Regions from separate parts of the Dorea sp. AM13-35 genome, predicted to be linked through region 1. Evidence: predicted binding sites of a transcription regulator. Region 1 holds the regulator's gene; the other holds the start of a gene.
What was found. The regulator HrcA, encoded in region 1, represses chaperone genes, less so after heat shock. The targets are predictions, from matches to a motif close to TGTTAGCACTCNNNNNNNNNGAGTGCTAACA.
Positions count from the first base shown of each region.

Region 2: DW152_RS03540 (Hsp20/alpha crystallin family protein) is a predicted target of HrcA. The motif match lies at 1,337-1,367, and genes of this name have one in related genera.

Region 1 is NZ_QUCZ01000007.1:81,274-86,342, reverse strand. Features, by position in the region: gene dnaK (molecular chaperone DnaK) at 1-986, opposite strand, end outside; gene grpE (nucleotide exchange factor GrpE) at 1,022-1,621, opposite strand; gene hrcA (heat-inducible transcriptional repressor HrcA) at 1,672-2,715, opposite strand; gene DW152_RS09050 (hypothetical protein) at 2,863-3,156, opposite strand; gene DW152_RS09045 (response regulator transcription factor) at 3,232-3,849, opposite strand; gene DW152_RS09040 (ATP-binding protein) at 3,849-5,069, opposite strand, start outside.
Region 2 is NZ_QUCZ01000002.1:121,192-126,260, reverse strand. Features, by position in the region: gene DW152_RS03545 (Hsp20/alpha crystallin family protein) at 203-664, opposite strand; gene DW152_RS03540 (Hsp20/alpha crystallin family protein) at 762-1,187, opposite strand; gene DW152_RS03535 (YkgJ family cysteine cluster protein) at 1,572-2,246, shown strand; gene DW152_RS03530 (translation factor GTPase family protein) at 2,278-5,037, shown strand.

The sequences.
Region 1 (5,069 bases):
CCTGTCAGACGTTTTACTTCTTCCTGTACAGCCGGGATACGTGTAGATCCACCAACCAGCAGTACCTGACCAAGCTCAGAAGCTGTGATACCAGCATCAGATAATGCTCTCTGAACCGGCTCAGATGTCTTCATCACAAGGTCGTGTGTCAGTTCATCAAATTTAGCTCTTGTGAGGTTCATATCAAAATGTTTTGGTCCCTCTGCTGTAGCTGTGATGAATGGCAGGTTGATATTTGTGGTTGTTGCAGAAGAAAGTTCTTTCTTCGCTTTCTCAGCTGCTTCTTTTAATCTCTGCAGTGCCATCTTATCTGTAGATAAGTCTACACCTTCCTGTTTCTTGAATTCGGCGATCATGTAATCTGTGATCTTCTGGTCAAAGTCATCTCCACCAAGTCTGTTGTTACCTGCTGTAGATAATACCTCGATAACACCGTCACCAATCTCGATTACGGATACATCGAATGTACCACCACCAAGGTCATATACCATAATCTTCTGTTCATTCTCATTGTCAAGTCCGTAAGCAAGTGCTGCTGCCGTAGGCTCGTTGATGATACGTTTTACATCAAGTCCTGCGATCTTACCGGCATCTTTTGTAGCCTGACGCTGAGCATCGTTGAAGTAAGCAGGTACTGTGATAACAGCTTCTGTTACTTTTTCTCCAAGATATCCTTCTGCATCTGCTTTTAATTTCTGAAGGATCATTGCTGAAATCTCCTGCGGAGAATATTTCTTCTCATCTACAGTTACTTTATAATCAGATCCCATCTCTCTCTTGATAGAAGAGATTGTTCTCTCTGCGTTTGTAACTGCCTGACGTTTTGCAGGTTCACCTACAAGACGCTCTCCTGTTTTTGTAAATGCTACTACTGACGGTGTAGTTCTTGCACCTTCTGTGTTAGCGATAACTGTTGGCTGTCCACCTTCCATTACGGCTACACAGCTGTTTGTTGTACCTAAGTCAATACCAATGATTTTACCCATAATAATTGTCCTCCTGTTCTATTTCTAAATAAATTCTAATTTGCTACTTTTACCATACTGTGTCTCACTACAGAGTCACGATACATATAACCTTTTTGGAATTCTTCGGCAATGATATTCTCACCGAGATTCTCATCTTCCACATGCATAACCGCATTGTGAAGATTCGGGTCAAATTCCTGACCTACCGCTTCGATAGGTTTCACCTCGATTCCTTCCAGTGTTGTCATCAGTTGTTTGTAAACCTTCTCCATTCCCTGGATAAATGGATCCTCTTTGTCTTCTTCCTTCACTGCATCCAGACCTCTTTCGAAATTGTCTACAACCGGAAGAATCTTCTCTATGATATCTTTCGCACCAACTTCGTACATTTGGGATTTCTCCTTCTCTGTACGTTTGCGGAAGTTATCAAACTCTGCCATCTGACGAGTGAGTCTGTCAGTCAGTTCCTCAATCTTCTCGTCTTTTTTATCTTTCTTATCCTTCTTGCCAAATAACTTCTTGCCGGATTTCTTCTCTTCTGTATCGGATTCTTTGCTGTCCTCTTTCTCTGCTTCCTTCGCTTCGTCTTCGGCTGCCTCTTCTTTAGTGGCTTCAGCTGTCTTCTTTGCTTCCTCCACAGCTTCCTTTACCATCTCTTCCTGGCTCTTTTCTTTGTTATCTTCCAAGGGTACTTCCACCTTTCTTATTCATTCTTATGAAACATCTGATCCAGTTCTGTCTGGAGACGCTTCATAGATTTTAAAACATGCTCATAATCCATCCGCTTCGGTCCGATAATGCCTATCGTTCCCTTCATGCCCTCGCCTAATTCATAGGTTGCGGTCACGACACTGCAGTCCTTCATGTTCTGTACCGGTGCTTCATCACCGATATAAACCTGGATTCCTGTATTCTCTTCATGAGAAAGTGTCTGGGTTACAAGCTCTGTAAGCTGTTGTTTTTCTTCAAATGCACTGATGATATCCTGAGCGCTCTGCTTATCGCTGAGCTCCGGATATTTGAAAATGTTCGTCGCACCACTTGTATAGATCTGCATATCTTCATCGACCTGTATCGTATCTGCGACTGCATCCAGTACGTTGCCAATCACCACGCTGTGAATACCTGCCTGCTCTTTGAGTCTTGCGATCAGTCCTAAATTGATCTCCTCAATGGACATACCATTGAGTGTTGTATTCAAAAGCATATTCAGCTTCAGCAGGTTCTCATTGCTGAGCGGTTCTTCCAGATGAATGAGCTTGTTCTTAATCACATTGCCGCCGAGAACAATTACCGCGATCACCTGTTCTTCATCCACCATAGACAACTGGAGGAACTTGATCTTATTGGAATTGTTCATCGGAGTGGAAACCATCGTTGCGTAATTCGTATTGTTCGCTAAAACTTTGGCTGCCTGTTTCAGAAGCTGATCCATCTTATCTGCTTTCTGAAGCATCTGATCCTGCATATCATTCAGTTCCTGCTCCTTCTCCTGCATCAGCATATCTACATATAATCTGTAGCCTTTATCCGAAGGAATACGACCTGCCGATGTATGTGGCTGTATGATATAACCAAGTTCTTCCAGATCCGCCATCTCATTACGAATCGTTGCTGAACTTAAATTCAAATCCGTATATTTGGAAATAGTTCTCGATCCGACCGGCTCGCCACTCTCTAGATAAGTCTGTATAATCGCATGTAAAATCTTAAGCTTACGATCACTCAGTCCATGTTCTTCTAACATCAGCTCTCCTCCTTTCGGATTTTTCTTTGTTAGCACTCATTAAAAAGGAGTGCTAACATCTTTCGACTATTAATGTAGCACTCCTTTTTCTGTTTGTCAACAGTATTTATTATTTTTTTAGATTCTTTTCAAACGCTTTAAAACAGTCTAGCTCAGTTCTACTTTTGCAGCCTCTTCCGGTTTGAAATCATTTGCCAAATCATAGATATTATGTCCTGTAGACTCACTTAATACACGTCCCTCTAATGAATAGCAGCGGATAAATCTTTTACCATCTACACTTGACCAGTGTTCTACATCCCAGCTCATGTATCCGTCTTCATCAGATTTCTTCTCTTTCAGATAAAGATCTACCTGACGGCCGTCTTTCATAAGCTGAACCAGTCCGTCTGTTCCATTTACTTCTACTTCTGCTTTGTTTACTGTGTCAAAAATTTTCATTTTGCATTCCTCCTGCGTGGTTATATATTTCCTCTATTATAGCCTTTTTCTATGTAAAACACAACCGAACATCCCCTATCCTTCAAACATTTTCCGCAGATCTCTTCTTTTCTCCACCTCAAGTTTTGAAAATATGCGAGTAATTACATTTTTCACATAACCATAAGAATAATGATATTCCGCCGCGATCTCCCGGTTGTCCATCCCTTTTGCAACTGCCTGCGCAATCTTCCACTCGATTGGGCTTAACACTTCCTGCATCTTTTTATACGTTTCATTCTCCTTTATTTCTTCCGTTCGTTCTTCTCTGGCCCGTCCTTCTTCATATTGTAAATGGCGTTCCACTCTTGCAAGCAGTACTTCTTTCACAAATGGTTTCACAATATAATCTACCGCGCCGGATTTTAATCCTCGCACTTCATAATCTGCATCGGAAAATCCGGTCAGGAAAATAATCGGCACACTGCCTGCCGCCGGAATCTTCTTCATCTCATTTAGTGTCTCATATCCATCCATTCCAGACATAGCAATATCCAGAAGGATCAGATCCGGGATCACGCCTTTTTCCAGAAGTGCAATCGCCTGGCTCCCGGCTTTGGCTACACTGACACTGTAAAATTCTGACAGAATCTCTTCTGCTGTCTTTAATAAAATCAGATCGTCATCCACGATCAATACATGTTTTTTCTCCATCAGTGTTCCTCCTTCCACTTTCTGAAAATACTCTCTGCTTCTTCAAAATCCAGCTCGCGGATTTTCTGTCCGATCTGTTCCAACAGCTTTCTTCTCTCCGGATCATTTTCTGTGTCCAGCAGCTTTTGATTCCAGGTGGAAGCTTCCTTCCCCTGATAACGCATCAATGCTTCCCGTAATGCTTTTTCATAGGTTTCTTTCAGGTTTATATCTGCTATGGTACTCTCTGCTTCTTCGTTTTCTCTCTGCGGTATGAGCTGCACTATTTCTTTCCGGAACTGTCTGGCTCCTTTTACCGTTCTCTCCCATTCCAGATAAAGAAGCGGCATTGCATATTTGAAATAATCCGCATCCATTTCTTTGCCATGCACTTCCATCGCCTGTGCCAGCTCTGAGAGTTCTCCTGCGCCAATTGCTTTTGCATTGCTTTTCAGTGTATGCATTTCACCGGTCAGTGCCATCAGGATCTCAGTCCTTTTCTTTTCTGTATCTGCATATTCCAGTGCTTTTTCCATTTTCTCCATCTGCCTGCGATTCGGTTCATAATAATCTGTAAAAAATTCTATCAATTTTGCATATTGATATATATTTCCATCCAGTAAATGCAGTCCTTTTTCCATCTGGATCTCACAGACTTGCAGCTGTGCTTTCAGCCGGTTGTAATCTTTTCCTGATATTTTCCATTCTTTTCGGCTGCTTTTTGTAACCAGTATATCCGGCAGATAAGCCAGAAGCAGCTCTTCCATTCTCTCCCAGCGAATCGGTTTTGATAAATAAGCGGCAAATCCTTCTTTTTCAAACATCTGCTGGATTCCACTTGTAACATCTGCCGTCAGTGCGATCACCGGAACACGGATTTCCATCTCCTTCATACGCCGAAATGTTTCCAGCCCATCCATTTCCGGCATCATATAATCAAGAAATATCATATGATAATTTCCTTTTCTGACTTTCTCGATACATTCCAAGCCACTCACTGCTGTATCTGTGCGGATCTTGGTATGTTTTAACAGTGAACAAATCACTCGCAGGTTCTCTTCCCTGTCATCCACAATAAGAACCTTTGCATCCGGTGCAACAAAAGTGCGCGCATGCTTTTCTTCTATTTCTTTCCTTGGATGCCATTCTCCGGATTTTTGTTTTCCTGCCTCTTCCAGAGGAAATGTTACCGTAAATCTGCTCCCTGTCCCGACTTCACTTTGTACTTCAACCTTTCCATC
Region 2 (5,069 bases), on a different contig from region 1:
AAAAACGGACACTTTGTATCTATTTAAGTATAGTTTCATATATAAATATAAGCAAATTGATAATATCTATAAAATGACTAAATAATAGATAATATCTATAAGATGAAAAATAGCCTAAATCCCAGTAAAATTGTGGGCTTTAGGCTATTTGTTAAATAAATTATTTATTAGCTTAAATAGAAGAAAAAGCAAGAATTTGACATTATCCTTCAATAGCAATCTGTTTCTTATTTTCTACGGCAGGTTTGGCTTCTTTTTTCGGAATGGTCAGTTTCAAAATGCCATGTTTGAAGCTTGCTTTAATATCTTCTTCAGTTACATCCTTGCCAACATAGAAACTTCTCTGGCAGGAACCGGCATAACGTTCACGACGGATATAATGTCCGGTTTCTTTTTCTTTCTTATCCTGCTCCAGTCCTTTTGCGGCACTAATCGTCAAATAACCATCGTTTAACTCAATGGTAAGCTCATCTTTCTTAAATCCAGGAAGGTCAATATCGAGAACATAACTGCCTTTTCTCTCGCGGATATCGGTCTTCATTAAGTTGTGAGCTCTGTGTCCGTAAAGTTTCTTCTCCATACGATGTTCATCTTTGTCATTATAAAATGGGAATCTGAAAAAATCATCAAATAAATTATCATTAAAAATACTAGGCATCATCATAAGTCATTCCTCCTTGAATCTCTATCTATATTATGTGCTACCGGAGCTTTTCACTCCGGCTATGAGCAACTTGTCGACTATAAGTTTAATTATAAGATTATCCTTCGATGGCAATCTGTTTTTTGCTTTCCACAGCAGGTTTAGCTTCTTTTTTCGGAATGGTCATCTTCAAAGTGCCATCTTCGAAACTTGCCTTAATATCATCTTCTGTGACATCTTTGCCAACATAGAAACTTCTCTGGCAAGAACCGCTGTAACGTTCACGACGGATATAATGTCCATCTTTATCTTTCTCATCGTTGTTCGTATCTGTGCTTGCGCTGATTGTCAGATAACCATCATTCAGTTCAGCCTTTACATTATCTTTCTGTACGCCCGGCATACTCATCGTCAGTTCGTAATCCTTTTCGTTTTCCTTAACATCTGTGTTCATAAGGCTTGTGTCACTATAACCCCATGCATTCCAATCATCATCAAAGAAATCGTCCAATAAGTTCTCTCCAAAAATACTAGGTAACATCATAAGTCATATCTCCTTTCAAAAGACATTCATAAAATATAATTAAGCACTGTCGGAGAATCCGATGTGTTGTTGTCTCATAGGAACATCTGGAATCAAGATCCTTTCTTTTTATCTCTCTTCCTTTGTTCTAACTGTACTATAACATCTATTATTAGCACTGTCAAGAGGTGAGTGCTAATTTCTGGAATTTTTTTATTAACTGAAAAACAAACTTCTATTATGTGGCATATTTTTCTGCAAAGTAAAACAAGGGGTGGCATTTAGTCTTACAATCGTTTATCCTATAAGAAGTACAGTGCTTTCATGTTCTATTACACAGATATAATATAAAACGTAAGATTCCAGACAGACAAAAGAAAGCGAAAACATATAGGGGATAAGAAAATGATAAGAAACATAGATATGAAAGAAATCTCGGATGGTAATTTATATACGGCAAATGACATGGTAAAAGCAGATTGTCAGGACTGCAAAGGCTGTTCTGCGTGCTGCCGTGGTATGGGTGATTCCATTGTGCTGGATCCTTATGATGTTTGGCAGATGAGTGCCGGGCTGGGTGAGACATTTGAAGAATTAATGAAAGGAAAGATCGCGCTCGGAGTTGTGGATGGCATGATCCTGCCGCATCTTGACATGGATGACGGGACGTTAGGCTGTCCATTCTTAAATGAAGCTGGCAGATGCAAGATTCATGCATTCCGTCCGGGAATCTGCCGGTTATTTCCGCTTGGACGATTTTATGAAGAAGATGGATTTAAGTATTTTCTGCAGATCCATGAATGTCAGAAGAAAGACCGAACGAAGATTAAGGTGAAAAAATGGCTTGGCATTGCAAATCTCAAAGCATATGAAAATTACATTACTTCCTGGCATGCTTTTCTGAAAAAATGCGAGACGGCAATGGCAGATTTGAGTGCGGAAGAAGCAAAGATTTTGCAGATTTTCATTTTGCGGACATTTTATCAGACACCATATCAGGCAGAACTTGCCGCTGGGGATGCATTTTACAGTGAATATGAAAAACGCAGGGAACTGGTGCGGATGAAGCTGGATTTATAATACAAAAAGTGAAGAAACAGGTGTAGGAAATATGAGAAATATTACAATCGGAATACTGGCGCATGTTGATGCGGGAAAGACAACACTTTCGGAAAGTATTTTGTATTTGAGTGGCAAATTAAAAACGTTGGGAAGAGTGGATCATAAAGATGCATTTCTGGATACGCATGAACTGGAGCGGAGCAGAGGAATTACGATATTTTCCAAACAGGCGGTATTTCCACTTGATCCGTGGCAGGTGACTTTGCTGGATACACCGGGACATGTGGATTTTTCAGCGGAGATGGAGCGTACTTTGCAGGTCCTCGATTATGCGATTCTTGTGATCAACGGAGCAGACGGAATCCAGGGACATACAAGGACACTCTGGAGCCTCCTGAAACGCTACAATGTACCGGTATTTTTATTTGTAAATAAGATGGATCAGGAAGGAACAGACAGGAAACACCTGCTGGAAGAACTGAAAAATGGACTGGATGACCAGATTATGGCATTTGATGTAGAGAAAGATACTTCTTTCTATGAAAATGCAGCAATGGGAGATGACCGGGCGCTGGAAGAATACCTGGAGGCAGAGAAACTTACGGAAGAGACAATTGCGGGACTGATCATGGAAAGAAAGGTATTTCCGTGTTATTTTGGATCTGCGCTTAAAGTCGAAGGTGTACAGCAATTGCTGGACGGGCTGGCAGAGTATATGGAAACGAATGCAGATGAACCGGCAGATTTTGGCGCGCGTGTGTACAAGATTTCAAGAGATGATAAAGGAAATCGTCTGACACATATGAAAGTGACATCCGGGAAACTGAAAGTCAAAGAAGTTCTGGAAAATCATCCGGAAGATGGTGAACACTGGGAAGAGAAGGTGAACCAGATCCGCATTTATTCAGGGGATAAGTTTGAGGCAGTTCCGGAAGTTTCGGCTGGAACAATTTGTGCAGTGACAGGCCTTAGTATGACAAAGCCGGGAGAAGGTCTCGGAGTGGAGGCGGAGAATGTGGAGCCGGTGCTGGAACCAGTACTGACTTATCAGGTGTTATTGCCGGAAGGATGCGATGTATCGGAAATGCTCCGGAATCTGCGCCAGTTAGAAGAGGAAGATCCCCTGCTTCGTGTTGTATGGAAAGAAGAACTGTCGGAGATTCATGTATGTCTGATGGGAGAAGTGCAGATCCAGATTCTGCATGAGCTGATCTTAGAACGCTTTGGCGTGGATGTAACATTTGGGGAAGGCAATATTGTATATAAAGAGACAATTACGAACCGCGTAGAAGGCGTCGGACATTATGAGCCACTGCGCCATTATGCAGAAGTGCATCTGATCATGGAACCGGGCGAGCCAGGAAGTGGTCTTACATTTGATACGATCTGCAGTGAGGATGATCTGGACAGAAACTGGCAGAGACTTATTTTCACACATCTGGAAGAAAGAGAGCACAGGGGTGTCCTTACTGGAGCGCCAATCACAGATATGAAAATCACGCTGGCGGCAGGAAGAGCACATTTAAAGCACACGGAAGGCGGTGATTTCCGTCAGTCTACTTATCGCGCGATCCGGCAGGGACTGATGCAGGCGGACAGTGTGCTGTTGGAACCTTATTATGCATTTGAACTTGAGATTCCGGCTTCAGTAACAGGAAGAGCGCTGAATGATATGCAGAGGCTGGCAGCAGAGGCAGAGGCGCCGCAGCAGGAAGGCGATCGGACACGGATCAAAGGGCTGGCACCGGTGGCAACCATGCGCGATTATCAGAGAGAAGTTGCAGCTTATTCTCATGGAGAAGGAAGGTTTGCTTGCGTATTTTCCGGATACCATCCTTGTCACAATGCAGAAGAAGTTATAGAGGCAATTGGCTATGATGCGGAGCGTGATATGGAAAATCCGGCAGGTTCCGTATTCTGTTCGCACGGAGCAGGCTATTATGTGCCGTGGGATGAAGTGCCGGAGCATATGCATATAGAAAGCCAGCTTGCACGGATAGAGGCTGCCGAGAGACAGGCAGAAGAAGCAAAGATGGCAGAGAAAGAATTGAAAACTGCCGGAAATCAGAATCCAGGGGCAGGTGAGAAATATTCCAATACATGCAGAAGAAGCAATTTTGTCGGGAAGACGGCTCCGGGCGCCGGTTATGGAAGCTGGGAAGAAGAGAAAGAACTGGAAGAGATTTTCATCCGCACGTATGGAAAAATTGAGCGGAAATTATCGGATACTACAAGAACGGTTGCTACACCGGTGAAAAAGAAAAAATCGCAGGAGCATTTACCGGAATATTTGCTTGTAGATGGTTATAATGTCATTTTTGCGTGGGACGAGCTGAAAGAGCTGGCTAAAGACAGCATTGAAGCGGCGAGAGACCGATTGATGGATATTCTGTGCAATTATCAGGGATATAAAAAATGCACAGTGATCCTTGTATTTGATGCATACAGAGTGGAAGGTCCATATCTGGAAATCCAGAAATACCACAACATTCATGTTGTATTTACGAAGGAAGCGGAGACCGCAGATCAGTATATCGAAAAAGTTGTTCATGAAGTGGCGAAAAAATACCGTGTAACGGTAGTGACTTCCGATGGAATCGAGCAGGTTGTCACTGTTGGTCAGGGTGCAAATCTGATTTCTTCCAGAGAGTTTTATGAAGAAGTCGAGATTATGAAAAAAGAGCTGCGGGAAGAATACATCGAGCGTCATCATGGTGGGAAAAATTATCTTTTTGACCACATGGATGAGGAACTTGTCAAGCGAATGGAGAAATTAAGACTGAGTGACGAAGAGATTGAAAACTGGTAGAGAAATCAGTGGATGAACCTACATTCGGTGAG